2 regions of the Bradyrhizobium sp. SZCCHNR1093 genome follow, and region 1 is predicted to be linked to the other one. Evidence: riboswitches for the same ligand, from Rfam matches in the RefSeq annotation. Region 1 holds a riboswitch; the other holds the start of a gene.
The links. Region 1 has a riboswitch for cobalamin ahead of QX070_RS24710 (HupE/UreJ family protein). Riboswitches for the same ligand answer to the same signal wherever they lie in the genome.

Region 1 (14,471 bases):
TCGGACAGCGAGATCGCACAGAAGTCGCCGCCGAGCGGCGCCCCGACCTTGGCCGCCGCCGCCAGCATGGCGGTGACACCAGGCTCGACACGGATGTCGAGGTCGCGCCAGGCCGCCGGTCCCGCCTCGACCGCTTCGAACACCGCCGCGGCCATCGCGAAGACGCCGGGATCACCGCCCGACACCACCGCGACCTGTTTGCCGTCGCTTGCGAGCCCGAGTGCGTGGCGGGCGCGGTCGAGCTCGACGCGATTGTCGCTGGCGTGCCGGATCTGGCCCGGACTCGTCGTGGTCACTCTGTCGAGATACGGTCCATAACCGATCAGATCGGTCGCGCGAGCGATGGCGGCCGAGGCGGCCGGCGTGATCAGTTCGGCTCGCCCCGGGCCGACGCCGACAATGGTCAGCGTGCCCGTCATAGCCGCCGCCCCTGTCCGGGGATCAGGATCATCGAGAAATAGGGGCCGCGGTCCAGTTCCACCTCGGCCAGGGGCGCGACACGCTGCGCCTCCATCGTGCCGCGCTCGACATAGAGCGCGCGATCGAGCAATCCGGCGCTGATGATCGCGCGCTTCACCTTGGTGAGGTTGCGCCCTACCTTCATGATGACGGCGGCCTCACAATGCGTCAGCCGGTCATGCAGGACGTCCTCGCCCAGCGTGCCCGGCAGCACGGAGAGAACGTCGTCGCCCCAGGTGATAGGAACATTGGCCTTGGTCCAGCAGCCGGACATGCCGGTTACGCCCGGGACGACCTCGACCGGATGATCGTGCTCGAGCCGCCGCCACATGTGCATGAACGAGCCGTAGAAGAACGGGTCACCTTCGGACAGCAGACCGACCGATCGCCCTGCCGCCAGATGCGCGGTGATGCTGTCCGACGCACGTCGGTAGAAGTCGGCGATCTGGGACTGATAGGACAGGTCGGCGACGGGCAATTCCTCCGTGACCGGATATTCGAGCCGCAGCTCGTGCCGGCCCGATTCCATCAACGGCGCTACGATCCGTCGCGCGTTGCCTTCCATGCCGCGCTTGGCAAAGAACGCCACCACATCGACGGACCGGACCAGGCCGGCGGCGCGCAAGGTCAGATAACGAACGTCGCCCGGACCGACGCCGATGCCGTAGAGCGTGCCCGGATTTGCCGAGCCCGCGATGGTGTCCAGCAGGCTCATTCGACATCACTCGCGATGGCATTCACCGCCGCGACCGCCATGGCGCTGCCGCCCTTCCGACCCTTCACGATCAGATACGGCACACGGCCGTCGGCCGCGAGCGCCTCCTTGGATTCCCGGGCTCCGACGAACCCAACGGCCGTTCCGATCACCGCGGCCGGTCGCGGCGCGCCCTGATCGAGCATGTCGAGCAGATGAAACAACGACGTCGGCGCGTTGCCGATCGCCACCAGCGCGCCGCCGAGATGCGGCCGCCACAGCTCCAGCGCCGCCGCGGATCGGGTCGTGCCGAGCTGCGCGGCGAGCGCCGGCACCTCGGGAGCATCGAGCGTGCAGATGATCTCGTTCCTCGCCGGCAGCCGCGCCCGCGTGATCCCCTGCGCCACCATCTTGGCATCGCACAGGATTGGCGCGCCACGATCGAGCGCCGCCCGCACCTCGGCGGCGAAGTGTTCGGACATCGCGATGTCGGAGGTGATCTCGACCATGCCGCAGGCATGGATGATGCGCACGGCGATCTTCTCTTCCAGTCCGTGGAAGCGCGACAGATCGGCCTCGGCGCGGATGGTCGCGAACGAACGGCGATAGATCTCCGCGCCGTCCTTGATGTAGTCGCGCAGCTCAGACATCGGCCCTTTCTTTCGTTTCGAACAGCCCGTCGACGTCGATCTCGGTGGGATCGAGCATGCCGCAGGGCTCGCTCTTCACCGTGCCGTTGCGGACGATGTGATAACCTTCGCCCTCGCCAACCAGCACGACGTCCGCGGCTGCCGAGCGTGCGCAGCCCTTGGCGCAGCCGGAGACGTGCAGCGTGCCGTTGAATCCGGTCCGGGCCATCGCATCCGCGAGCACGCGGGCATCCTGTCGCGTCGCCAGTCCCGTCGACGGACAGCAGCCGACGCCCGAGCAGGCGTCGATGCGCATCAATGGATCGGTATCGTCGACGACCAGGCCGAGCCGGGCTGCATCCGCCACCAGTTGCTCCGCGGTCACGACGCCCGCGGAGACATACAGCGCGCGCCATGGTGACAGGCGGACCTCGGCGACATCGTGCGCCGCGAGCATGGCCGCAAGCCGCGCCAGCGTGCCACTATCGATGCGGCCGAATGGCACGCCGAGACCGACGGCGCAGGTTTGATCCGTCAGGGCAATGATGCCGCAACGTCGTTGCGATTTCGCGGCTGATGGCGTCGCGATGACGTTGGAGAGATCAAGGCCCAGTTCGGCGCCGACGGCGGCGCGCGCGTGCGGCGGCAAATCTGCGGAGCGCCGCGTCGGGCTGTGTTGCAGCACCAGCCGCGCGAGCCGCACAGCCGTCGACGCCGCATCGGCATCGGCTGTCGTTCCCAGCCACACGGACTCAACAGAACCGGCGATGCCAACGGCGACACGCCGGGCTTCAGGACCGCTACAGGCGACGAGACGAACATCCGCAGCGAGCCCAGTCAGCGGCAACCTGCCGCCGCCATCCAGCGCAAAGCCGAACTTGGGCGGCAGAGCATGGAGCGCCTGATCCGAGGCCAGCAGTGTCTCCAACTCGGCGGCGACGGGACGCATGTCGACCCATTCGGCCGGGTCGAGTCCTGCCAGCGGATTGACGACGATGTTGCGGATGGCCTCGAGCTCGACACTGTCATCGAGCAGTCCGAGCGATGCCATCAGCTCCCACAGCGGCACAAGCGTCTCGGGCGATACGCCGCGAATCTGCAGATTGGCGCGGCGCGTGAGGTCGATCTGGCCGTTGCCGTAGTGCCGAGCAGCCTCGGCAAGCTCACGCAGCGCCGACACCAGCAACGCGCCGCCATGCGGCCGGACGCGAACGATGAGCCCGTCGCCGCTCGGCATCGGACGCCGCGCGCCCGGGCACCAGCCCTTGATCTCGACCGAGGCGGTCATGACGCGCTCTCCGCTTGCGTCAGGCGCGTGCGGGCATGCGCAAGCTCATCGGCGACCGCATTCCGGCGTGGCACCCATAGCTGCCGGCGTAGCGCATCCTCAAATCGCGAGACGATCGCGGCGACCGCCGCCGGATTGCGCGCGACCATGTTGTCCAACACGGCCTCGTCGCGCAGCAGCGCCCCATGCGCCAGATCGAACAGGTGCTCGGCGACGGCGTCAGAGGTGGCGGCAAAGGCGTAGAGCGCGTCGACGCCCTGCGCGATCTCGGCGACGCCGCGATAGCCATGCGCGAGCATTCCCGCAATCCAGCGCGGATTGGTGAGACGGCCGCGCACCACGCGGGCGATCTCCTCGCCGAATGTCCGCGCCGCCGGCGCCTCCGGACGGCTGGTGTCGAGATGCAGCAGCGCGGGCGACGCGCCGAGCGACGCCGCGGCCGCCGCAAAGCCTCCGGCAAAGTCGGCGACCTCCTCGCCATCGAGCAGGTCGCGCTCACGATCGTCCTGCGGATGCACGAGGGCGTCGGCGCTGCGGACGCGGGCGCGGAACGTGTCGGAAGCAGACGCGCCGTCATGCGTCCCGCCAAAGCTATAAGCGGCGCTCTCGAGATACGCCTCGCCGAGCTGCGACCGGCTCGTCCAGTCCATTCCGAGCGCAAGGTCGGCGGCAACGGCACCGTAGCTGCCAGGCGCCCCGCCGAACACGCGCGCGAGGCTCTCGCCGCGCCGCCGTGCCGCGGCCAGCGGATTGTCGGCATCGTCCTCGTCAAGCGCGGCCACCTTTTGCACGGCGAGATCGAACAGCGCGATCTGCGCTTCGAACAGGTCGCGAAACAGCCCCGAGATCCGCAGCGTCGCATCGATGCGCGGGCGGTCGAGCATCGCCAACGGCAGTACGTCGACGCCGGTGACACGATTGGAGTTGAGGTCCCAGCGCGGCCGCACGCCCAGATAAGCCAAGGCCTGGGCCAGATCGTCACCGCCCGTGCGCAGCGATGCGGACGCCCAGAGATCGAGCATGAGCGCGCGCGGGTAGTCGCCATGATCCTGCAAATAGCGCCGGATCACCTCGTCAGCCGCGCGTACGCCGACCACAGCGGCGGTCCGGGTCGGGATCGCACGCGGGTCGATCGCGGTGAGATTGCGCCCCGTGGGCAACACGTCGAGCCGGCCGCGGCTCGGCGCGCCGGCGGGACCGGCAGCGACGCGGCGACCGTCGAGTGCCGCGAGCAACGCACTGCGTTCGGCTGCAGCGCTCGCGGCGATCCGTGCGGCGATGGCGGCGCGATCGACCGTCGCGGCCGCCGGCCCCATGGCCGCCGTGATCGCATCCGCAAGCAGGCCGGTCGCCGCCGTGTCGGGCGCTTCCCCGAACACATGCAGGCGGTCGCGCACCGCGAGCTCCTTGATGTCACAGAGCTGCGCATCGAGCTGTGCGATCGCCTCGCGTCCGGTCATCGCACGGTCGAGCCCGCAATCGGCGGCCAAGCCACCCTGCCAGGCCCGCGCGACGATCTCCTCCTCGAGCAGCTTCAGCCGGCGCTTGTCGAGGCCATCCGCCTCGGCATATTCCTCGACCAGCCCCTCCAGCTCCAGCAAGGGTCCGTGCAGACCGGCCTGCGACAGCGGCGGCGTCAGATGCCCGAGCGTCAGGGCCGACAATCGCCGCTTGGCCTGCATCGCTTCGCCGGGATTGTTGACGATGAAGGGATAGATCACCGGCAGCGGGCCCAGCACGGCCTCCGGCCAGCACGCATTTGAGAGCGCCAGTGCCTTGCCAGGCAGCCATTCCAGCGTGCCATGCGCACCGAGATGAATCAGCGCATCGATCCGCTCGGCCTCACGCAGATGCGCATAGAGCGCGACATAGGCGTGCCGCGGAGGCACGCTCGTGTCATGGTAGCCAGACTTGCGATCGGCGCGATTGCCACGATCCGGCTGTAGCAGGATCGAGAGTTTTCCCGCACGCAGCACCGGAAAACGGAAGGTGCCATCTCGAACCGCCGGGTCGGCTTCCGCCTCTCCCCAATTGTCATGCGAGGCACGCTGCAGCTCATCCGGCAACAGCGCCAGAGCACACCGATAGGCCGCGAGCGGCACCACGAGCTCATCTGCCTCGTCCCGCAGCAGCGCGTCGACATCTTCGGCGGTCGGCGCTGCGCGGCCGATATCGTACCCCGCCTCCGCCAACAGCCGCGCAATGGCGGCTGCGCTTTCGCTGGTGTCGAGACCGACAGCGTAGCCGCGGCGCCCGCCGCGCGCCGGATAATCGGAAAGCAGCAGCGCCACGCGCCGCTCGCTTGCCGGCAGCGCCCGCAGCCGCGCCCATCGCGCCGCGAGCCGGGCGACGTAAGCAATGCGGTCGTGTTGCGGTACATAACGCATCGTGCCGAACTGCAGACGCTCATCCGCCGGCATTTCACCCTTGAACGCAATCGGGCGCGCCAACAGCCGGCCGTCGAGCTCCGGCAGAACGACATTCATGGCCAGATCCGTCGGCGACAGTCCGCGCGCCGACGAGGCCCAGGCCTCTTCGGTGCTCTGCGCCTGGATGATCTGCAAGACCGGCGCGTCCGCGAGGTCGAGCACCGTGGTGCCGTCGTCGCGCAGCGCCGAGAACGCGGTGGCGTTCAAAATGATCGCAGGACGCCGGCGCTGGACGAGTCGCGCCAGTGCATCCCCGATATTGGGATCCTTCAGGCTGGTCACCGCGACCGCGACCGCCGCCAGCCCTTCACCTTCGAGCGCCCGCATCAGCTCCGCGATCCCTGCCGTATCCGCGGCGAGCAGGCCCGCACGGTAGAACACGATCAACGCGGTGGGCCGCGCATCATCGTGGCCGCAGAGATCATCGATGCCGACCGCTCCGCGATCGGGCATGAAGCCGACGATCGAACCGATCGCGACCGGCTCCGCAAAATGCGCGTCGCGCCCGAGCAGCGTCGCGAGATAGCGCAGGGCCTCGCGCGCATTGCCGACGCCGCCCTCGTGCAGATAGCCGTAGAGACGCGAGGTCGCGTCCTTCGGCAGGGTCGAGAGCGCATCGAGCCTCTCGTCGGCGCGATCGTCACCCGGCAGTGCCGCGAACGGGATGTGGCGGCTGCGGCAGACCGATGCGATGCGCTCCAGCCCGTAGCGCCAATAGTCGAGCCCGCCGAGACAGCGCACGACGACGGCGCGCGCGCCGAGCACGACACGGTCGACATAGAGATCGACCGACATCGGATGCTTCAGCCGTTTCAAGCTGGCGAGGCGCAGGCTCGGCAGCTCATCCGACGACGCGGTCCAGGCCTCGGCCAATGCCGACAAATCGCTATCCGAGAACGACAGCACGACGATTTCGGCCGGCGACTGTGCAAGATCCACGGCCTGTTCGAGGTCGTCGAGATCCGCGCCCGTTGTCGCCAGCAGGTGCATCGGTCCCGCCTATCCTGTGATCAGGCTCTGGATGGCGGCGGCATCGAGGCCGCGCTCGCCGATGATCACCAGCCGCCCCTGCCGCGATTCGCCGGATCGCCACGGGCGCTCGAACTGATGCTGGATGCGGTTGCCGACGGCCTGCACCAGGAGGCGCAGCGGCTTGCCGGCGACTTCCACGAACCCCTTCACGCGCAATACGTCATGCGCGTCGACGGCGGCCGCGATGCGGTCGACGAGCGCATCGGGCGAAGCCTGCGCCGGAACGTCGAGCACGAAACTCTCGAAATCGTCGTGGTCGTGCTCGGCCTCGTTGTCGTGATGTGACGGTCGGGCCGCGAGATCGTCCTCCGCTGCGGCACCGAGCCCGAGCAGAATTGAAGCCGACAGCCTGCCGTGCTCCGTCGCGATCACCTTGACGGCACGCTGCACCTTCGCCGTGATCTCGGCCGCGACATCCTTGCGCTGCTCCTCGCTCATCAGGTCGCTCTTGTTCATCACGACGAGATCGGCGCACAGCAGCTGGTCCTCATAGACCTCCTCCAGCGGGTTGTCGTGATCGAGCGAAGCATCACTGGCGCGCTGCGCGGCGAGCGCGTCGGGATCGTCGGCGAAACGGCCGGCGACCACCGCCGGGCCGTCGATGACCGCCACCACACCGTCGACGGTGGCGCGCGTCGCGATCTCCGGCCAGTTGAAGGCCTGCACCAGCGGCTTCGGCAGCGCGAGCCCCGAGGTCTCGATCACGATATGCTCGGGCGGCTCCTTCTGATCCAGCAGGCTCCTGAGCGCCGGCACGAAATCATCGGCAACGGTGCAGCACAGGCAGCCGTTCGACAGCTCGACGATGCGATCCTCCGGACAGTCCGGCACGCCGCAGCCTTTCAGGATGTCGCCGTCGATGCCGACATCGCCGAACTCGTTGACGATGATGGCGAGCCGGCGGCCATTCGCGGTCTCGATCAGGTTGCGCACCAGCGTGGTCTTGCCGGCGCCGAGGAAACCGGTGACGATGGTGCAAGGCGTCTTGGCGAACGACTTCGTCATGGCGATACGATCTCTCGTTTCAGCGTGGTGCTGACAGCGCGGGAACGCGCGCAACGGTGTTCTTGCGGATGTATTCGGGACGCTCGCGCCAGGCCGGCAGGCCGGCGTCATGGCGCTGATGCAGCTGCGCGAATGTCAGCACATCCTGAACATGCAGATCCGGATCGAGCGCGCCGAGCACGTAGGTCCATTTGCCCGGCGCCGTCACTGCAACCGTGCACGCACGATTGCAGTTGGACAGGCACTCGACGCCGACCACGGCGACACCGGCGCGCTGCGCGGTCGGCAACGTCTCGATCGCGGCGAGCAGACGGGCTCCGGCCCGCGGCTGATCAGGCGGCGTAGGTTCCGTCGCCTGCGAACGGCAGGTGACGCAGACGAACAGCGTCGTCTCACCAGTCTCCGATGCGGTCATCAATCAGCCGATCACGCCGGCCGCCGTCGCCGCGGCGACCCCACCCACCAGCACGATGGCAGCGCCCGCGAGCCGCAGCGCCAGCGGCGCAGCCGCCTTGGCCTTCGCCGACAGCAGCCTGGTGCCGAGGAACGCGCCGGCGGCGATGAGGGTCTGGATCACGAGCAGACCGACGAGATAGGCCCCGAGCGGGGTGTTCTCTGCCCCAACGATCGATTCACCCAGCGCATATCCATGGACGAGGCCGGTCACGGCGAACAGGCCGGCGACGGGCAGCACGCCGAAACCGCCACGCATCACCACCACCAGCCCAACCACGACGGTGGTCAGGCCGACCAGCAGCTCGGCAGCCGGGATGTTGGCCTTGGCCACATGAAGGCCGACGCCCGCGATCATCGCTGTGGTGAAGGCGAGCACCGGCGCGAAGCCGCGGCCCAGAAGCGCTGCAACGATGCCCGCACCGACGATGGCGGCCAGATGGTCGATTCCGATCACAGGATGGCCGAGGCCGGACAGCAGGCCCTGCGCAAACGTCTGCGGCAGTTTGCCATCCATCATGTGATGCGCGAAGGCGGGATCGGCGGCGAGCAGCACCAGGCTCGCGGCTGCAAAGGTCGTGGTACGGGTCAACTTCATGGCCGTCTCCGTCGCTTGCCGGCTCCCCAGAGGACCGGACGATGCGCTGCATCCGACGGCATCCCGCCCATCCCGGCGGGATCAGAACCAGCATCGCGACTCCCCGCGCGACGGGTCGGCCAACAGCAATGTCGACGGCAGGTCTCCTGGCTCTCGGGTCACCGCATGAAGCCACCTTCCCGGTTTCCCAGTGGTGCTTTGGCCTCACACTCGCCGATTACAGTTGCGGGGGCAGCCACGGCCTTGGGTCAAGAACCCGCACCGTGTTCCCTAAATCTCTCCTTTCGGAGAACCGTCATCTGTTAGATACGGGTCGCGCCAAAGCCCGTCAATCGGAATCGTCCCCCATGGTCCCCGCCCGCCCGCATCCCGCCCTGCCGCGCCTCACCCTGGTGCTCGGCGGCGCGCGCTCCGGCAAGAGCCGCCATGCAGAGGCGCTCGTGACCGCCCTTCCCGCACCTTGGACCTATGTTGCGACCGCGCAGGCGTTCGACGATGAGATGAAGGACCGAATCGCGCAGCACAAAGCGCGCCGCACCGAGGGATGGCAGACGTTGGAGACCACGCATGATCTTGCAGGCCTGGTCCGTGCACGGGCAAATTCGAGCGCGCCGATGCTGATCGATTGCCTGACGCTGTGGCTCAGCAATGTGATGCTCGCCGACATGAACGTTCCGGCACGATGCGCCGAGCTGATCGAGGCGTTCAGGGACGCGCCTGGCCCCATCGTGGCCGTGTCCAACGAAGTCGGACTCGGCATCGTGCCGGACAATGCGCTTGCCCGCGCCTTCCGTGATGCGCAGGGGCGACTGAACCAGGACGTCGCGGCCTTAGCGGATCGCGTGATCCTGATGGCGGCCGGCCTGCCGCTGACATTGAAGTAACGGGAAGGACATGCCGATGACCGAAAGCGCCGACGATTCACGCCACAAGGCGAAGATGGAGAACCGCAAGGCGGTGCAGGATGCCGAGGTCGCCTCGAAGACCGTCGAAAAGGGCCTGCTGATCGTTCACACCGGCAAGGGCAAGGGCAAATCGACGGCGGCCTGGGGCCTGATGCTGCGCGCACTCGGCCGCGGTTTTCGCATCGGCGTCGTGCAGTTCGGCAAGGGCGCGTGGGAAACCGGCGAGCGCAAGGCGATCGAGCGGTTCGGCGACCAGGTGTCGTGGCACACGCTCGGCGAAGGCTTTACGTGGGAGACGCAAGATCGCGCGCGCGACATCGCCGCGGCCGAACGTGCCTGGGCGAAGGCAAAGGAGCTGATGGCGGATCCGTCGATCCGGTTGCTCGTCCTCGATGAGCTCAACATCGCGCTGCGCTATGATCACCTTGATATCGCAGACGTCGTCGCCACGCTCGCAGGGCGCCGTCCCGATCTGCACGTCGTCGTCACCGGGCGCAACGCCAAGCCGGAGCTGATCGAGGCCGCCGATCTCGTCACCGAGATGAACCTCGTGAAGCATCACTTCGCAGCCGGCGTGAAGGCGCAGGAAGGCATCGAGTACTAGGCTCATGAGCGCGCGCGCCATCATGTTCCAGGGCACCGGCTCCGACGTCGGCAAATCGCTGATCGTCGCGGGGCTCGCGCGCGCGCTGACATTGCGCGGCCTCAAGGTGGCGCCGTTCAAGCCGCAGAACATGTCGAACAACGCCGCCGTCACCGCTGATGGCGGCGAGATCGGCCGTGCCCAGGCGCTGCAGGCGCGCGCGGCGCGGCGGCCGACGACCGTGCACATGAACCCGGTGCTGCTGAAGCCGCAGAGTGAGATCGGGTCGCAGGTCGTGGTCCAGGGTCGCGTCATCGGCAACGCCAAGGCATCCGCCTATCAGGCGATGAAGCCGCAACTGATGGCGGCCGTGCTCGACAGCTTTCACCACCTCGCCGCTGAGGCCGACATCGTGCTGGTGGAAGGCGCAGGCTCGGCGTCCGAGATCAACCTGCGCGCCGGCGACATCGCCAACATGGGCTTCGCACAGGCCACCCAGATCCCGGTGGTGCTGATCGGCGACATCGACCGCGGCGGCGTCATTGCCAGCCTGGTCGGCACCAAGACGGTGGTCGCACCCGACGATGCCGCGCGCGTGGCGGGTTTCCTCGTCAACAAGTTCCGCGGCGACCCCGCCTTGTTTGCATCGGGCATGAACGAGATCGCGCAGCGGACGGGGTGGACGTCGCTCGGGCTCATTCCGTATTTCTCGGATGCGTGCCGTCTGCCTGCGGAGGATGTGCTCGGCCTCGCTGAACGCGGATCGTCCGGAGGACACCGACCGAAGGTCGTCATCCTCGCCTACCCGCGCATCTCCAATTTCGACGAGTTCGATCCGTTGCGGCTGGAAGATGGAATCGATCTGCAGTTTTTGCGGCCTGGCACGCCGATCCCCGGCGACGCATCGATCGTGATCCTGCCGGGCTCGAAGGCCACGATTGCCGATCTCGCCGCCTTGCGTGAAGTCGGCTGGGACATCGATCTTATCGCGCATCTGCGCCGCGGCGGCCGCGTGCTCGGCATCTGCGGCGGCTATCAGATGCTGGGGCGTGTGATCAGCGATCCCGATGGGCACGAGGGCACGCCCGAGTCCGTCGCGGGACTTGGCCTGCTCGACGTCGAAACGACATTGACCGATGACAAGGCGTTGCGCGAGGTCCAGGGCACGCTGACGCACGATAAGCTCTCGTTCCGCGGCTACGAGATGCACATCGGCCACACGGAGGGACGGGCGACACAGCGCCCCTTCCTGACCTTCTCCGATGGCCGGCGCGATGGCGCCATCGCGCCTGATGGCCTGGTAGCCGGCTGCTACGTGCATGGCCTGTTCGCCGACGACGGCCTGCGCAGCCATTGGCTGCGCAGCCTCGGCGCGACGACCAGCGGCCTCTCCTATGAGATCGATGTGGACACGACGTTGGATGCACTCGCGGCGCATCTCGAGCGCTACGTTGACGTGGACCGTATCCTTGCATTGGCGAGCAAGCCCGCGCCGCCCGTGGCGGCTACAGGATCCTGACCAGGACGAGTCCTGCGACGACCAGGGCCTGAACCAGACAGGCCAGCCGATACAGCCGCAAGGCCTGCCGGATGTCGGACGCGTCGAGATCGGCGCGCCCGTCGCCCATCCAGGCATCGGTGACCAGATGGCCGTGATAGACGCGCGGCCCCGCCAGGCTCAGTCCGAGCGCACCGGCCATCGCCGCTTCCGGCCAGCCGGCATTGGGCGAACGATGCTTCGACGCATCACGTGCAACGGCTCGCAGCGCGGCCGGGGCCGAGGCGCTCGGGATGCAGGCCGCAGCGGCTGCAATCCACAGCGCAGACAGGCGCGAGGCCGGCAGGTTGACGAGATCGTCGAGCCGCGCTGCCGCCCAGCCAAACGCGCGGTGACGGTCCGAGAGATGACCGATCATGCTGTCGGCGGTGTTGAGAGCCTTGTAGATCAGGATGCCCGGCAGCCCGCCGACGACGAGCCAGAACACGGGCGCGACGACGCCATCGGAGAAATTCTCAGCCAGGCTCTCGATCGCGGCCCGCGCAACGCCGGCTTCATCCAGCCGCTCGGGATCGCGGCCGACGATCATCGCTACGGCTCTGCGGCCGCCTTCGAGCCCCTCCTGCTCCAGTCCCTCCGCGACCGCTGCGACATGCGTGTCGAGACTGCGCTGGGCCAGCAGGCTGCTTGCCGCCACACCAAGGATGATCGTTGCGGCCGGCTCGCCCACGACCGCCTGCGTGACCCATGCTGCGGCGAGGCCGACGGTCATCATGCCGGCCACGAGCAGACAGACGAGCCCGACGCCGCGGGCTCGTCGCGCGGCAAAGCCGTCTCCTGCCCCGTTCCAGCGGCGGTCCCCCCATGCTATCAGCGCGCCCATCCACATCACGGGATGGCCGATCCGCTGCACCAGGACCTGGGGATAACCGACCGCCGCCTCGATGAGCAGCGCCGTGAGCGCGAGAGAGACGAACATCGATCTCCGCTGAAGGAGCTGAAGGAAAAGACATGGACGACAGAGCGACTAGCACGCGCGCGAACCAGCCGGAAGCGATCCTTCATGGCGGCGATCTCGCTGCGATCAGCCGTCGCTACCCGGACGCGCCGCGGCCGTGGATCGATCTGTCGACCGGCATCAATCCCGTAGCCTACCCGGTGCCGACCATCCCGCCCGCAAGTTGGGCGCGTTTGCCGGCCCAAGCCGAAGACGACGCGCTACACACAGCGGCCGCTGCGCGCTATGGCGTGGCGCAGCCCGAGATGATCGTTGCCGCGCCCGGCACGCAGGCGCTGTTGCAGATCCTGCCGCGGCTGCGCCCACGCTCGAGGGTTGCCGTGCTCGCCCCGACCTACGAGGAGCATGCGCTGTGCTGGCGCCGCTGTGGGCATCGCGTCGGTCTGGTCGATGATGTCGATGCGCTCGCCGATGCTGATGTTGCCGTCGTCGTGAATCCCAACAATCCCACCGGCCGCCTGCTGCCCCGCGATGTGCTGGTCGGATTGGCCGCGACCTTGCGCCGGCGCGACGGCCTGCTGATCGTCGACGAAGCATTCATCGATCTTTGTCCCGCCGACGCCAGCCTCGCAGCCGACCTGCCGCCGGCGACGATCGTGCTGCGCTCGTTCGGCAAGACCTACGGCCTTGCCGGCGTCCGCCTCGGTTTCGCGATCGGCTCCGCTGACGTCGTCCGCCGACTCCGCGACGAGCTCGGGCCTTGGGCCGTATCCGGACCTGCGCTCGCGATCGGAACGACGGCCTTGGCCGACGCTGCTTGGCTGGAGCAGACACGCGCGCGGCTGGCGAACGACTGTCAGCGCATCGACGATCTTCTGAGCAAGGCCGGCTGCGCGGTCATCGGCGGCACGCCGCTGTTCAGGCTGATCACATCGCCGAACGCGCCTGACATCGCCGAGCGGCTCGCCCGGCACGGCATCCACGTCCGGCGCTTTCCGGCTCAGCCGAGCTGGCTGCGCTTCGGCCTGCCGGGCAATGCGTCCGAGTGGCACCGGCTGGCGCCGGCGCTCGGCGATGCCTTCTAACCGAGCACGCAGGCGGCAAGCAGCAGCGTTTCCGTGACCTCGATGCTGGCGCCATGGCAATCGCCGGTGATGCCGCCGAGCCGCCATTGCCAGTAGAACGCGACCGCCGGAACGAGACCAATCGCAACCAGCGTCGGTACCGCGCCGGCGAGCGCACCGATCGCGAGTCCGCCGCCCCAGGCGACGATGACGTTCCAGCCGACGCTGTTGGAGATGCTCGCCCCCAGCCCCGGCTTCAGCGAAAGCAGCGTCTTGTTGCACACCAGCGTTCCCCAGCGCGCCCAGGCCGGGATCAGCACGAGCGCCCAGGCCGTCGGCCCCGTCGCCAGCTCGGCGATCAGCACCAGCTTCGCGGCGATCTGCAGGGATATCGCGACGACAGCGAAGCTGCCGGCGTGGGGATCGCCAAGCACGGCGATGAAGCGCTCCGGCTTGCCATGCGAGGCGCCGAACGCATCGGCGACGTCGCCGAGCCCATCGAGATGCAGCGCGCCGGTGATCCCGATCCAGGCGACCAGCACGGTCAGCGCGACGATCCACGGATCGGCATCATGAAAAAGGCGGGCGACCAGCGCCAGACAGGCGCCAATCACCAGTCCGGCTGCCGGAAACCAGACCGACGCCCGCGCCAGATCGTCCGGTCGTAACTCAGCGACCCGCGGTGTCGGCAGCCGTGTCAGGAATTGCAATGCGATCCAGAATTCACGAAGCATCATGGCTGGATGATCTCGACGATTTCGCCCCAAGGTACACCATCATCGCCCTGCCCGGCTTCGAGCGTGATCCGCGTACCAGGGCGAATGCGTAAGCTCCACAGCTGGTGCAGCGGCCAGCCGAGCAGATGCGAGAGCGCTG
Region 2 (14,471 bases), on a different contig from region 1:
GCCACGACGAGAGGTGGCATCACAGCCATCCTCGCGTACCGATCCTCGCCCTTTTTCAATTCTGGGTGCCGGTCTCGAGCAGCCGCTCGCGCACCAGACGCACCGCGCCGCGACTCCAGGAATAATTGGCGCCGAGGCGCAATCCGCTGTCACCGGCGGCGACGAGCGCGCCACTGTCGGCCTGGCGGACACGAAAGCCGATGATGTATTCGGTGCGGCCGATCCGCCGGACGATGCCGAGCAGCGATTGCTGGGCGCCGACGGCGCGGGCCGCCCGGGCCTCGCAATCGTCGCACTCACGCACCGGCTGCCCCGGCTTGATCTCGCCGGCCGCGTCCACCAGGCGATAGCGCCCGGACTGTGCCAGCAGCTGCCGCACCGCGTCGGTCGCCTCCTGCAGCCCCTTCTGGTCGGATTCGGTCTCGCCGAGCGCCGCGCCTGCGCTGGTGTCGTCGAGCTCGAACGGCAGCAGCGCCAGCCGGATCGGCTCCGGCGGCGCCAGTGCGTCACGGACCTGGCGCGAAACGAAGATCGCAGCGCGCTGCCAGGCCTCGTCGCTATCGCCGCGGAAGGTGAAGACCTTGTCGAAGACGACCCGATGGGAGGCGACGTCGATGGCCGCGGCGCGCGCCCACTGCACCAGCGTGGAGAGCTTCTGGACTCCGCCGGTGATCACGACGGTTGCGCCGGCCTCGGCCGCCATCTGCAGCCGGACCTCCGGGGACGCATCGGTGGGACAGGACGGCGCGCAGGACGGGCTGACCGGCCGCAGCCGCGCGTCGGCGGCGACGTCGCTGCGGAGCGCGGCGATGAATGCATCCAGCCGCCGCTGATGCGCTGCGGTCTGATCGACCGGCTCGCCGGACGTGTCGAGATAGCTGAAATCGTCGACCAGCACAGCCGGGACATCGCCGGAGGCGGCGCGGACCGGACCGGCCGCGAAAGCAAGCGCGAGAACGAGACAACGGACGACGCGACGGTTCGACATGGGATCCCCCTGCAGCGATGTCTGGCGATCCAAAGCTAGGCGCAGCGGCGCTATGGCCGCAGCGGCCGCGGTCCCGGCGCGGCACGGGAAATTTTCACGACGGTGACGGCGACCAGGCCGCAGCGCTTTTGGCCCAGGCGGTTCTGCCGTTAAATGCCGGCGGGCAGGGCTACCATGGACGTGCCGAAGATGTGGACCCGCTACGACCTCAAATACCGTCTGACCCTGCGCATCTCGGTGGTCTCGGCGCTCTGCTTTGGGGCGATCTGCGCCTATGTGCTGTTCGACACCGACCGCTCGGTGCATGCGCGCAATGAGCGGATCGCCGAGATCACGGCCAGGACGCTGCAATTGCAGCAAAGCAAGATGCATTGGGTCAACAGCCCGCCGGCCGGCTTTCCCGACCTCGATGCGGTCGCCGCCGCCGCGATGCGACCGGGCCTGTGCATCGCCTATCGCGGCGTCGACGGCGCGATCGTGCAGCGCATCTGCGGCGGCGCCGAGGCGCAGACGGACGATCCGCCCCGCGCCTTCGCGATGCTGTATCGGCGGCTGTTCGATCCAGGCCGGGAAGCGGCACGGCCGGTCAGCTTTCGCGGCGAAAGGACCGGCGATGCCGTCGTCTGGGCCGATGCCGGCGTCATGACCGCGGAGGCCTGGCGCGAGCTCAGCCGGCTGCTGCCCGTGCTCGGGACGGCGCTGGCGCTGCTGTGCATTCTGGCCTACGCCGCGCTGGCCCGCGCGCTGCGCCCGACCCGGCTGATCCGCGCCGGGCTGGAGCGGATCGCGGCCCATGATCTGTCGGCACGGCTGCCGCCGTTCGACCTTGCCGAGCTGTCGGCGATCCGCGATGCCTTCAACCAGCTCGCCGAGGGGCTGGAGACAGCGCTGGCCCAGCGCAGCGAATTGACCCGGCGCCTGATCGCCCTGGAGGACGACGAGCGCCGCCACCTCGCGCGCGAGCTGCATGATGAATTCGGCCAGTCGCTGGCGGCGATCCGGGCGCTCGCGGCGTCGATCCGTCACAGCGCGGCGCAGGATTGCCCCGCTTTGGTGGGCGAATGCGACGGCATCGCGCGCACCGCGAGCGACATGATGGACCAATTGCGCGGCGCGCTGATGCGGCTGCGTCCACCTGATGTCGACGAGCTCGGCCTCGCCGCCAGCCTCGAAGGCCTCGTCGCCGGGTGGAACAGGCGGCAGCACGGCCGCACCGTTTTCGAGATCAGCCTGTCGGGCGGCATCGACCGACTGCCCGGCATCATCGCCACCAACCTCTACCGCATCGCCCAGGAGGCGCTCACCAATGCCGTCAAGCACGCCGGAGCGACGCGCGTGCGGCTGCAGTTGACGCTTCAGGACGGGCCGGCGAGCGCGACCGTGCTCACCGTCGAAGACGACGGTCCCGCAGGTGAAGCTCCCGACAAGCCGGGCATGGGCCTGCTCGGCATGCGCGAGCGCGTCGCCTCCATGGGAGGCCAGATGAGCTTCGCGGCCGCCTCCGGCGGTGGCGCGCGACTCCGCGTCGAGATTCCGCTGCCGGCCCTGCCCGACCTCTCGCCTACCCAGCCGCAAGCGGCATGCGCGGCATGACGGCGCCCGCCGGCACCATCCTGCTGGTCGACGACCATGCCGTGGTCCGCGAGGGCTACAGGTCGATGCTGCAGAAGCAGCCGGGACTGCGCGTGGTCGCCGAAGCCGCCGATGGCGCCGAAGCCTACCGGCTGTTCAAGGAGGTCAGGCCCGATCTCGTCATCATGGACCTGACCATGCCGGGCGTCGGCGGCATCGAGGGTATCCGCCGCATCCGGCAATGGGATCGTAGCGCGCGCATCCTCGTCTTCACGATGCATGAGAATGCGGGCTTCGCGGTGCAGGCGATCCGCGCCGGCGCCCGCGGCTATGTCACCAAGAGCAGCCCGCCGGAGACCCTCGTGCGCGCCGTCATGGACGTGCTCGCCGGCCGCATCGCGATCAGCCCCGACATCGATCACGAGCTCGCGCTCAGCCGGCTCTCCGGCGAGCGGGCGGCCGCCGACGTCCTGTCCGCGCGCGAGTTCGAGGTGATGCAGATGCTGCTGGCCGAACGGACCACCGACGAGATCGCGTCAGCGCTGCATCTCAGCCCGAAGACGGTTGCCAACCTGCACTCGCTGATCAAGGACAAGCTCGGCGTCGCCAGCGACATCGAGCTGGTACGGCTGGCGCTGCGGCAGGGCCTGCTGACCTGAGCCCGCAGGGCTCACGTCAGCGCAGGGAATGTCAGGAGTCGTCGGTGTCGATCTGCGGCGTCGCGGCGGCTTCCGACGCTGGCTCCGTGACGGGATCATCGATCAGGTGAAGCTCGCGCCCGAGCCGGCGCTGCACGCTCATCACGGCGCGGTCGACGTCGCTGATCAGGCTATCGCCGAGAACGACGTGCGGGATCTCCCAGTTGCGGCCACTGCGCACGTCGAGCGCATGAACGGCCGGCACGCGTGCCGTCTCGCACCCCGGCTGCGCGCGAATCTCCTCCTCGACCAGGCGGGTCAGCTCCGCCTGGGTCTTGCCGATGGTCGTCATCGCCGGCATCAGGCCCTGATCACCGGCGTCAGACCGAGCCGCTTGGCAATGATGCGATCGACGGTCCGCTTCGGAAGCACCCGCACGATCCATTGCCTGATAGCATCGGGCGCGATCTCGTAGCGCACCCTGGGCGCCGGCAGGGTCAAGGCGTCGGCCACCCGCGCGGCGATGGTCTCGGCCGGCAGCCCGGTCTTGCCGAGATGCAGCATGAAGCCACGAATCTTCTGCAGCGCCGGGAAGAACGGCGAGGCCTGATACGGCGACAGGTCGACCTCCTCGGCCTTGGCCCAGATCGGCGTCTTCACCGCCCCCGGCGCGATGACGATGACGTCGATGCCGAACAGCATCAGCTCGCGGCGCAGGCTCTCGGATAGCCCCTCGACCGCATGCTTCGAGGTCGAATACGGCGCCATCAGCGGGTTGCCGTTGCGGCCCGCGACCGAGCTGATCATCACGATCCGGCCGCGCTCTCCCTTCATGGCCGGATCGGCGCCGAGCAGCGGCGCGAACGCCTGGGTCGCAATGACCGGACCGATGACGTTCACTTCCATCTGATGGCGAAACTGCTCGATCGGCAGCTCCGTCACCGGCCCCGCGACGGCGATGCCGGCATTGTTGACCAGACCGGCGAGCGTCTCGCCCTTGAGCGCCGCTCGCACCTCGCCGGCGGCCGCCTTCACCGCCGCTTCGTCGGTCACATCGAACAGCAGCGGCGTGAAGTTGGCGCCGAGCTCGCTGCGCAGACGGTCTGCATCAGCCTGCTTGCGAACGCTGCCGAACACGTGGAAGCCACGCGCGAGCAAGAGCTTCGAACAGGCGAAGCCGATGCCGGTGGACGCGCCGGTGATGACGACGGATTTCATGGCGACCTCAACGATTTGCGCGGCGATTATCGCACGGGATGCAGCGCGATGCTGGCGCTGATTTTTCGCGCGAGATCATCCCTCTTCCGAGCCCGCCCTGGAACACCGGGAGACCGCACGCAGCGCACGGCGCATCAGCAAAATGGCCGCGGCAAGAATGGGGTTTAAGTTTCAATGCTTGGGAGGATGACAGCTGACGTGAGATCGAGGGCAGCGAGCAAACTGGATGAAGGAAGGTCCGTGACATTATGAGATCATTAACCTTTCCGTTTCGCTGGCCTGTCGTCGCCGCGTCCGCGGGGAGGTGTTCGGGCCTCATTCCATCGCCTGTCCGGCGAATCTCCGGAAGACCGCGCTCCAGCTCGTCGTCCCCCTCTACGCGTATCGCCTTAATTTTCCGTATCCGTGTTTCTCCGGGGTACTACGTCCTCCGACCCTAACGCGTTGTTATCGCCCGTGCCGAAAACTGCTCCGGCCGAGAGCCTTGCAGCGGGATCACAAGCGCGTCGCTGTCGCTCCGGCCATCCGGACAAACGAGCGCGATCGTGTCACAGCCAGAACAGCTCCCGCCTTCAGAACACTCCATCATCACCGAGCTCGAAGAGGCCGTCCGCAGCGGCCCCTCGGCGAAGCGCGTCAACACGCTGCGCCAGGTCACCAATCTGTTCCTGCATGACGGCGAACGCCTCACCGAGGACCAGATCAAGGTGTTCGACAATGTGCTGTGCATGCTGGTCTCGCGAGTAGAGACCCGCGCGCGGGCCGAGCTCTCCAAGCATCTCGCGCCGGTCGACTACGCGCCCGTCGAATTGATCCAGCAGCTCGCCCGTGACGACGAAATCTCGGTGGCCGAGAGCGTGCTGATGCACTCGAGCCGGCTGACCGAGCATACGCTGGTCGAGGTCGCGGCGACCAAGGGCCAGGATCACCTGATGGCGATCTCCAGCCGTCCGCATCTGACCGAGGCGGTGACCGACATCATCGTCGACCGCGGCGAGCGCCGGGTCATCCGCAAGCTCGCCAACAACCAGACCGCGCGCTTCTCCGATACCGGCTATTCCGGGATGATGGCGCATGCCGAGGACGACGACGAATTGTCCGAGATCATCGGGCTGCGCATCGATCTGCCTACCAAGCACCTGCGCGACCTCCTGCGCCGCGCCACCGAAGCCGTGCGCGCCAAGCTGATGGCCTCGGCGCCGCCGGCGTTGCAACAGGAGATCAAGAAGATCCTCAAGGCGATCGCCGACGTTGCGCGCAGCGACGGCGGCCTGGTCGGCCGCGACTTCACGCTCGCCGAAGAGGCCGTCAAGCGCATGAAGGGGCTGAACGAGCTCAACGATGCCGCCATCGCCTTCTTCGCCGAGACCCGCCGGTTCGGCGAGGTTTCCGCCGCACTCGGCCTGCTCAACAACGTCCCGACCGAGATGATGGCCAAGGTGCTCGAGGGCCCGCGCACCGACATCGTGCTGATCCCCTGCCGTGCCGCCGGGCTGGCCTGGTCGGTGGTGGCGAAAATCCTGACCCACCGGCCGATCAAGCACGCCATCGACAGCGACACGCTCAAGCTCGCGGAACGCGACTACGGCCGCCTGTCGCTCGACACCGCCCAGCGCACGCTGCGATTCTGGATGGTGCACAACAAGGTCGAGAAGTGAGCGGGTGCTCACAAGACGCAATCCTCATCAGCAACGACTCGCGAGCCTCCTCATACTCCGCTGTCGTCCCTGCGAACGCAGGGACCCATACAGCGTGATGTGAATTGGCGGAAAAATGTCTGGATCGTCGTCCTTCGCCACACGACCGCCGGCGGCTATGGGTCCCTGCGAACGCGGGGACGACAGCTATGGTTGTCGCAGGCGGCCGGGCATCATCAAGCCGACCGGCCAGCGTTATCGCCAGGAGATCACCGGGCGCCGGATTGACTTTGGTGCGCCCGCACTCCTACGGTGATCGTGACGGTGCCCCTCGACCGGGGCTCAAAAGGGAATGCGGTGCCGGATGCGTCTCGCAAGAGACGTGATCGAAGGCCGCAGCTGCCCCCGCAACTGTAAGCGGCGAATCTCGCGTCATAGGCCACTGGGAAATCTCGGTCCCGGGAAGGCGACGTGGAGGTGATGACCCGCGAGCCAGGAGACCTGCCGTCAGCCGTGGTCACACGCGAGGATGCCGGTCGGGGCGTTATTGGCATCGTTTTCAGGCAGGTCTGCAAAGGCCTGCGTGAGACCTCGTTCGCGGTGACGTGCCACTGACGTCATGCCGAGGTCACTCGTGTCTCCCGTTCCCCATGCCAGGCGGCATCGCGCCGTTCTGTCGTCGTTCTGCGTCCTCGTGTCGTTTGCGCTGCTCGGTGCTTTCCCGACAGCCGCGCAGCAATCCGCCTCCCCCAACCTTTTGCCGCCGGTCGAGGTTGACGCGCCGCGCCAGCCGGCTGCCGCAGGGCCGGCGGTGTCCGGCGGTTCTCCAACCCGCAACGCCGCGCGACGGCAGACGCCGGCTGCAAAGCCGGCAGTGCCGGCCAGCGCCCCCGTCGCCGTCAGCCCGACCGGCGTTGTGACGCCGGTCGCCAACGTCGCGAATGCGATCACCGTGGTGACCGACAAGGATATCGCCGCGCAGCAGGCCCGCACCGTGCCGGACATCCTGAGCACGGTCCCCGGATTGAACATCGTGCAGGCCGGCGGCCCGGGCGGCCAGACCAACGTCTTCATGCGCGGCACCAATGCCAACCACACCAAGCTCATCATCGACGGCATCGACGCAGGCGACGTCACCAACGGCAACGGCGCGTTCGATTTCGCGCATCTGCTCGCCGCCGACATCCAACAGCTCGAGGTGCTGCGCGGGCCGCAGAGCGGGCTGTACGGCTCCGATGCCATCGGCGGCGTCATCTCGGTGATCACGCGCAAGGGCGACGGACCGGCGCGGGCGACCGCCTCGGTCGAGAGCGGCTCGTTCAAGACCTTCAACCAGAGCGCGGGGCTGAGCGGCTCTCAGGACAATGTCAACTACGCAGTCAACGTCGCGCATCTGCACGTCGGTGACGTTCCGGTGACCCCGTGGCAATTGCTGCCTGCGGGGCAGAAGGCGATCGGCAACGCCTACGACAACGTCACCGCCTCGTCCAAGCTCGGCGTCGATCTCAACGAGGCCTGGACGCTCAATTCGGTGGTCCGCTACACTGACGCCACCCTGCTGTTCACCGGCGACAGCGGCTTTCCCAGCTTTCCCGACGCCGCCCAGAGCAACCATACCGTCCATCAACTGGCGACGCGCGAGGAAGCCGTATGGTCGCTGCTCGGCGGCCGCATCAGGAACTACTTCGGCGTCAACTATGTGAACAACTGGTCGTCCGATCTGACGGCCGGTAATCCCGTCGCCGCGGTCGCGACCGGCGAGCGCATCAAATATGACTGGCACGCGGTGACCGAGCTCGCCCCGCGCAACAACCTGATCGTCGGCCTGGAGCAGCAGACCGAACGGCTGAAGACCACCGACCTTTCGGCCGAGAACGGCAACAAGGCCGGCTTCGTCGAGCTGCAGACCGAGTTCGCGAAGCGCTGGTTCGTCGTGGCGAGCCTGCGCAACGACGTCAACGACCAGTTCGGCGGCCATGGCACCTACCGGATCGCGCCGGCGGTGATCCTGCCGGTCACCGAGACCAAGCTGAAGGCGAGCTACGGCACCGGCTTCAAGGCACCGACCTTGAGCCAGTTGCACCAGGATTTTCCGGCGTTCAACTTCTTCGCCAATCCCAACCTCCGGCCGGAGCAGAGCACCGGCTACGATGCCGGCTTCGAACAGCCGCTGTTCGACGATCGCGTCCGCTTCGGCACGACCTACTTCCACAACAGCATCACCAACCTGATCAATTTCAACGCGACCTTCACCTCCTACGCCAATGTCGGCCTCGCCACCACCGAAGGCACCGAGAGCTTCGTGACGGCGCGGCTCACCGATCGGATATCGCTGCGCGCGGACTACACCTTCACCCGCGCCGTCGACGCGGCTACCGGCCAGCAATTGCTGCGCCGGCCGAAGGAGAAATGGAGCGCCACCGCCACCTGGCTGCCGATCGATGCGCTGAGCCTGTCGGCCACCTTGCTGCGGGTCGGCGACTGGCTCGATGTCAGCCGCGACGGCATGACCACCGGCCTCGTCGCACCCGGCTATGCGCTCGTGAACCTGCGCGGCGACTACGCGCTGTCCGACCAGGTCAAGGTGTTTGGCCGGATCGATAACCTGTTCAACCGTCACACCCAGAACCCGACCGGCTTCCTGGCGCCCGGCTTCGGCGTGTTCGGCGGCATCCGGCTCGCGAGCTTCGGCGTGCAGTGATGCAGACCTCCCGAAGCGGCTGACAGCCACCTCAAAACTGGACTACAATTGCAACAACAGGAGATGTTCCATGACTCTCGACGTCCTCGCCCCCTCAGGTTCCGAGGCTCGCCTCGCGCCCGTCCCGCCGCGGCATGCAGCCGCGTTTTGTTTCGCGCTGCTGACGACCGCCTGTGCGCTGGCGAGCTTCGTGTTCGCCTGCGCGACGCCGTTTGCGGCCTTCGCCGTGATTGCGGCCGCCATGCTTCCGCTGCGCACGGCGCTGCCGGTGATGCTCGGCGCCTGGCTGGTCAACCAGGGCATCGGCTTCGGCGCCCTGCACTATCCGGTCGATGCCAACACGCTGGCCTGGGGCGCGATGATCGGCGCCGCCGCGCTCAGCGCCACTGCCACGGCCCGGGGCGTGCTGCAGGCTCTGCGCGCAAGCCCGGCTCCGCTCGCCTTTGCCGCCGCCCTGCTGGGCGCCTACACGGCGTATGAGCTGGTGCTGCTGGCCGCCACGCCCGCGCTCGGCGGTGCCGCGAGCTTCACGCTCCCGATCGTCGCCCGCCTCGGCCTGACCAGCGCCGCCTGGCTCGTCGGCCTGGTCGCTGTCAGCGAGATCGTCCGCCTGCTCGCGCCGCTGGCCTCACGCCGCGCGACGTCCTGAAACAGCCTAAGGACTCACCTACCAAACAAAAACGGCGGGCCTCGGCCCGCCGTTCTCAATTCTCAGCAGGTCCTGCGCGAACTCAGTTCTTCGACTTGTCGACCAGCGCGCCCTTCTTGATCCAGGGCATCATGTCGCGCAGCCGGGCGCCGACCTCCTCGATCGGATGCTGGGCGAGCTTGGCGCGGGTCGCCTTGAACGAGGTCTGGTTGACCTTGTTCTCCAGCATCCAGTCGCGGGCGAAGCGGCCGGACTGGATATCGCCGAGCACCTTCTTCATCTCCGCCTTGGTCTCGGCCGTGACGATGCGCGGGCCGGTGACGTATTCGCCATATTCGGCGGTGTTGGAGATCGAGTAGTTCATGTTGGCGATGCCGCCTTCATAGATCAGGTCGACGATCAGCTTCACCTCATGGAGGCACTCGAAATAGGCCATCTCCGGCGCGTAGCCGGCCTCGGTCAGGGTCTCGTAGCCGGCCTTGATCAGCTCGACCAGGCCACCGCACAGCACCGCCTGCTCGCCGAACAGGTCGGTCTCGCACTCTTCCTTGAAGGTGGTCTCGATGATGCCGGCGCGACCGCCGCCGATCGCCGAGGCGTAGGACAGGCCGAGGTCATGGGCGTTGCCCGAGGAATCCTTGGCGATCGCGATCAGGCACGGCACGCCGCCGCCGCGCTGGTATTCGGAGCGGACGGTGTGGCCGGGGCCCTTCGGGGCGATCATCAGCACGTCGAGATCGGGGCGCGGGTCGAGCAGGTTGAAATGCACGTTGAGGCCGTGGGCGAACACGAGCGCGGCGCCCTGCTTCATGTTGTCGTGCAGGTGCTCGCGATAGATGTCGCCCTGCAGCTCGTCCGGGGTCAGCATCATCACCAGGTCGGCCCATTTGGCGGCCTCGGCGACTTCCATCACCTTGAAGCCGGCGCCCTCGGCCTTCTTGGCCGAAGCCGAGCCCTTGCGCAGCGCGATCGCGACGTCCTTGACGCCGGAATCCTTCAGGTTGAGCGCGTGGGCGTGGCCCTGGCTGCCGTAGCCGACGATGACGACCTTCTTGCCCTTGATCAGGTTCAGATCGGCGTCGCGATCGTAGTAGACACGCATTGTCGTTTCCTCTTTGAGATGGCCGGAATTGGCTGAAAAGTCAGACGCTTGGGTGAGGCACGGGCGGCTGCGCCCGGACGAAATCCGGCCCGTGTCTAGAGCATTTTGGCCCTGCTTGGAAACCCCGATCTCGCATGGCGGCCGCCTCCCTCATGCGTCCATGAAGACGGGATAGAGCGAGGCGAGCAGCAGCACCGCCATCAGGATGTTGAAGCCGCGCACCGCGCGTTCGGAACTCAGCAGCGGCCGCAGCGCCGTCCCGAACAGGGTCCAGGTGATGGTCGAGCCGATCGCCATCACGAAGCTGATCCCGACCTGCAGCGCGACATTGGCAGGGAAGCTGGCGATCGCGGCATAGGCGGTGATGGTGCTGATCACCATCACCCAGCCCTTGGCGTTGACCCACTGGAACAGCGCCGCGCCCCAGAACGACATCGGGCCGCGCGGCGTCGTGTCGTCATCCGGCTTGGCCGATCCGGAGAACGCGATCACCACGGCGAGATAGATCAGGTAGGCGGCGCCAAGATATTTCAGCACCTCCTGCAGCACCGGATAGGAGATGAACACCGTGGCGAGGCCGAAGCCGACGGCCCCGACCATGAAGGCGAAGCCGAAGCTGACGCCCATCATGTGCGGCACCGTGCGGCGGAAGCCATGGGTCACGCCCGACGACAGCAGCATGATGTTGTTCGGCCCAGGCGTGAACGCCATCACGAACGCGAAGGTGACGAAGGCGATGAGGAGCTGCTGGGACATTCTAATGAGTTCTCTCCGCACGACGACTCTTCACCCTCCCCTGGAGGGGGAGGGTCGATCGCGCATGCAATGCGCGATCGGGGTGGGGTGGGCCGCAGACACGGCTCCGGCGTGGAGGCATCACCCCACCCCGGCTCACATCGCAGCTTCGCGCGATGTGAGCCGCCCCTCCCCCTCCAGGGGAGGGTGGCAGCGTGCCCACCTCACCGTCGCGCAAAAACATCAGCGCCTAGCCCTGCCCCGCCGGCTTCTGCAGCACGTAGGTGGCGTGCATCGGCGCATGGTAGTCGGCGGAGACGGTCACGAATCCGACCTCGGCGAGCATGCGCTCCATCACCCAGGCGAAGGTCGAGTTCTCGTCACGCATGTGGGTGATGACGCTGTCGCGAGCGAGGTCGTGGTTCTTGATGTTGAAATCCGCCCACTGCTCGACTGAGCGCTCGGCGCCATCGGGCATGCTGACATAGACGATGTCGCGCAGGAAGAATTGCGCGCCGGGCTTCAGCGCCGCGAAGATCCGCGCCAGCGCCACCGCCTTCCAGAAGTCCGGCAGATGGTGCAGCGTGAACTCGCTGGCGATCAGGTCGTAGGTCGCAGCCTCATAGGCGAACGACAGCAGCCCCGCCGAATGCATCCGCACCGCGGTACGGCGGTCGCGGCTGTAGATCCGGGTCAGCGCCAGCATCGCCGGCGAGATGTCGATGGCGTCGACCACCGCGCCCAGCAGCGCCGCTTCGGTCGCCAGCACACCGTTGCCGCAGCCGATGTCGGCCACCCGCCAACCCGGCTTGACGCCGAGCATCGTCAGAGCGGCGCGCGCGCGCTCGTCGGCATCATCGCCCGAGCCATAGATCGAGGCCACGGCATGGTCGAGCCCGATCCGGTTGCGTTCGTTGTAGTACCAGTCGCGCGCCAGCATGGCTCACATCCCTTCCGATCCCCGCCCGATCGCCGCAATGCCGGTCCTGGCGACTTCCACCAGGCCGAGCGGACGCATCAGATCGATGAATTGCGTGATCTTGTCGGTATTGCCTGTGATCTCGAACACGAAGCTTTCCGTGGTGGCGTCGATCACCCGGGCGCGGAACGCATCCGCCAGCCGCAGCGCCTCGACGCGCGGCTCGCCGGTGCCGCGCACCTTGACCATTGCGAGCTCGCGCTCGATCGCGCGCTTGGTCAGCGTCATGTCGACGACGCGGTAGACCGGGATCATGCGGTCGAGCTGGTGCTTGATCTGCTGGATCACCATCGGCGTGCCGGTCGTCACGATGGTGATGCGCGACAGATGCTTCTGGCTCTCGGTCTCGGAGACGGTGAGGCTCTCGATGTTGTAGCCACGGCCCGAGAACAGGCCGATGACGCGCGCGAGCACGCCCGGCTCGTTCTGGACCAGCACCGCAAGCGTGTGCGTCTCGTTCGGATCGTGACGCTCTTCCATGAAATAGGCCGATGCTGGCTGGTTCATTGGTGTCCCCATAGGATTTCAGCCGTGATGGCCGGGCATAGCAGTCTGCCTTGCGCAGACTGCGTAGACTTGTCTGCGCTCCCGGCCATCCACGTCGAGCGTCGAGCGCGCGGTTCGTGGATGCCCGGGTCAAGCCCGGGCATGACGGCGGTGTTTGTGGCGAGTTGCGAGCTCCTCATGCGGCCCCCGCTTCGGCATGAGCGGCCGCCGGCATCACCCAGCGTCTGAACAGGTCGAGATCGATGTTGCCGCCCGTGAGCACCAGGCCGACGCGCTTGCCGGCGAGCCTGCCCTTTTCCTGCAACGCACCTGCGAGCGGTGCCGCGCCGGCGCCTTCGGCGAGATTGTGGGTGTCGGTCCAGAGAATGCGCACGGCCTCGGCGATCTCGGCGTCGCTGACCTGCACGATGCGCGAAGCCCCCTTGAGAATGATCGCCAGCGCATCGGCATCGGGACTGCGGGTGGCAAGGCCGTCGGCGTGCGTATCGGCGCTGTTGGTCGTCACGACGGTGCGGGCCGCAAACGACAGCGCGTAGGACGGCGCCTCGGTCGATTGCACGCCGACGATCTCGGTCTTCAGGCCCAAGAGATCACGCGCCAGGATGCAGCCGCAGATGCCCGAGCCCTGCCCGATCGAGACGTAGAGCACGTCGAGATCGGGCGCGCTGCGGAACAGCTCCAGCGCGTAGGTGGCGACGCCGCGCACGAGATCGGGATGGAACGACGGCACCATGTGCAGGCCGTCGCGCGCGGCGTGGCGGCCAGCCTCCTCGCGCGCCTCCTGGAAGTCGCTGCCGTGCTCGATCAGCTCGGCGCCGAACGCCGCCATGGCGCGGTTCTTCTCGACCGAATTGCCACGCGGCACGTAGATCGTCACCGGCAGGCCGTTGCGACGGCCGGCAAACGCGACGCTCTGGCCATGATTGCCGCGCGTCGCGGTGATCAGGCCGCGGACGTCCGGCCGCGTGCGCTTGAGGTTGTCGACATAGACCAGCCCGCCGCGCACCTTGAAGGCGCCCGCCGGCGTATGGTTCTCGTGCTTGACGACGACATGCGTCCCCAGCCGCTGCGCCAGCAGCGGCCACGCATGCGCCGGCGTCGCCGGCACCGCGGCCGCGACGATGGCGTGGGCGGCTTCGAGCTCGGCTAGTGTGAACACGGCCACCTCCTCATAACGACTGTCATGCCCGTGAAAGTGGGCATCCAGTACCCACCAGCAGTCGTGAGAGCCACGGCTGCCGCGGCGTACTGGATCGCCCGGTCCCGTCTTCGCCAAGGCTTCGACGAGGCCGCGCGTTCAGGGCGCGCCGAAGCTTTAGCGAAGGCGGCAAGCCGGGCGATGACAGCGGAGTGTTGGGTTGGCATCGCCCTCACGATCAGTCCTCACACCAGCGCCTTGCCGCCGGCGAACGCCGCGGCCGGATCGGACGCTTCCGCGGGCAGGATCATCTCGTTGTGCGCCTTGCCGGACGGAATCATCGGGAAGCAGTTCTCCAGCGCCGCGACGCGGCAGTCGAACAGCACCGGCTTCTTGACCGAGATCATCTCCTTGATCGCGCCGTCGAGATCGCCGGGCTTAGACACCTGCAGGCCGACGCCGCCATAGGCCTCGGCAAGCTTGACGAAGTCCGGCAGCGCCTCCGAGTAGGAATGCGACAGCCGGTTGCCGTGCAGGAGCTGCTGCCACTGCCGCACCATGCCCATGTACTGGTTGTTGAGGATGAAGATCTTGACCGGCAGCTCGT

Region 2: linked by a shared signal. The riboswitch ahead of QX070_RS10725 (TonB-dependent receptor domain-containing protein) and the one ahead of QX070_RS24710 (HupE/UreJ family protein) in region 1 are both predicted to bind cobalamin.

The regions. Positions count from the first base shown of each region.
Region 1 is NZ_JAUHJJ010000009.1:33,803-48,273, forward strand. It holds gene cobJ (precorrin-3B C(17)-methyltransferase) at 1-419, opposite strand, end outside; gene QX070_RS24680 (precorrin-2 C(20)-methyltransferase) at 416-1,174, opposite strand; gene QX070_RS24685 (precorrin-8X methylmutase) at 1,171-1,803, opposite strand; gene cobG (precorrin-3B synthase) at 1,796-3,070, opposite strand; gene cobN (cobaltochelatase subunit CobN) at 3,067-6,489, opposite strand; gene cobW (cobalamin biosynthesis protein CobW) at 6,499-7,536, opposite strand; gene QX070_RS24705 (DUF1636 domain-containing protein) at 7,556-7,951, opposite strand; gene QX070_RS24710 (HupE/UreJ family protein) at 7,955-8,587, opposite strand; cobalamin riboswitch at 8,706-8,899, opposite strand; gene cobU (bifunctional adenosylcobinamide kinase/adenosylcobinamide-phosphate guanylyltransferase) at 8,935-9,471, shown strand; gene cobO (cob(I)yrinic acid a,c-diamide adenosyltransferase) at 9,488-10,096, shown strand; gene QX070_RS24725 (cobyric acid synthase) at 10,101-11,594, shown strand; gene cbiB (adenosylcobinamide-phosphate synthase CbiB) at 11,581-12,552, opposite strand; gene cobD (threonine-phosphate decarboxylase CobD) at 12,585-13,616, shown strand; gene cobS (adenosylcobinamide-GDP ribazoletransferase) at 13,613-14,332, opposite strand; gene QX070_RS24745 (histidine phosphatase family protein) at 14,329-14,471, opposite strand, start outside.
Region 2 is NZ_JAUHJJ010000002.1:1,100,887-1,115,357, reverse strand. It holds gene QX070_RS10755 (DUF2380 domain-containing protein) at 56-988, opposite strand; gene QX070_RS10750 (sensor histidine kinase) at 1,178-2,581, shown strand; gene QX070_RS10745 (response regulator transcription factor) at 2,578-3,219, shown strand; gene QX070_RS10740 (hypothetical protein) at 3,251-3,559, opposite strand; gene QX070_RS10735 (SDR family oxidoreductase) at 3,559-4,416, opposite strand; gene QX070_RS10730 (DUF2336 domain-containing protein) at 4,962-6,074, shown strand; cobalamin riboswitch at 6,359-6,577, shown strand; gene QX070_RS10725 (TonB-dependent receptor domain-containing protein) at 6,673-8,754, shown strand; gene QX070_RS10720 (hypothetical protein) at 8,825-9,403, shown strand; gene ilvC (ketol-acid reductoisomerase) at 9,486-10,505, opposite strand; gene QX070_RS10710 (LysE family translocator) at 10,656-11,261, opposite strand; gene QX070_RS10705 (class I SAM-dependent methyltransferase) at 11,491-12,180, opposite strand; gene ilvN (acetolactate synthase small subunit) at 12,184-12,726, opposite strand; gene QX070_RS10695 (threonine dehydratase) at 12,902-13,885, opposite strand; gene QX070_RS10690 (acetolactate synthase 3 large subunit) at 14,110-14,471, opposite strand, start outside.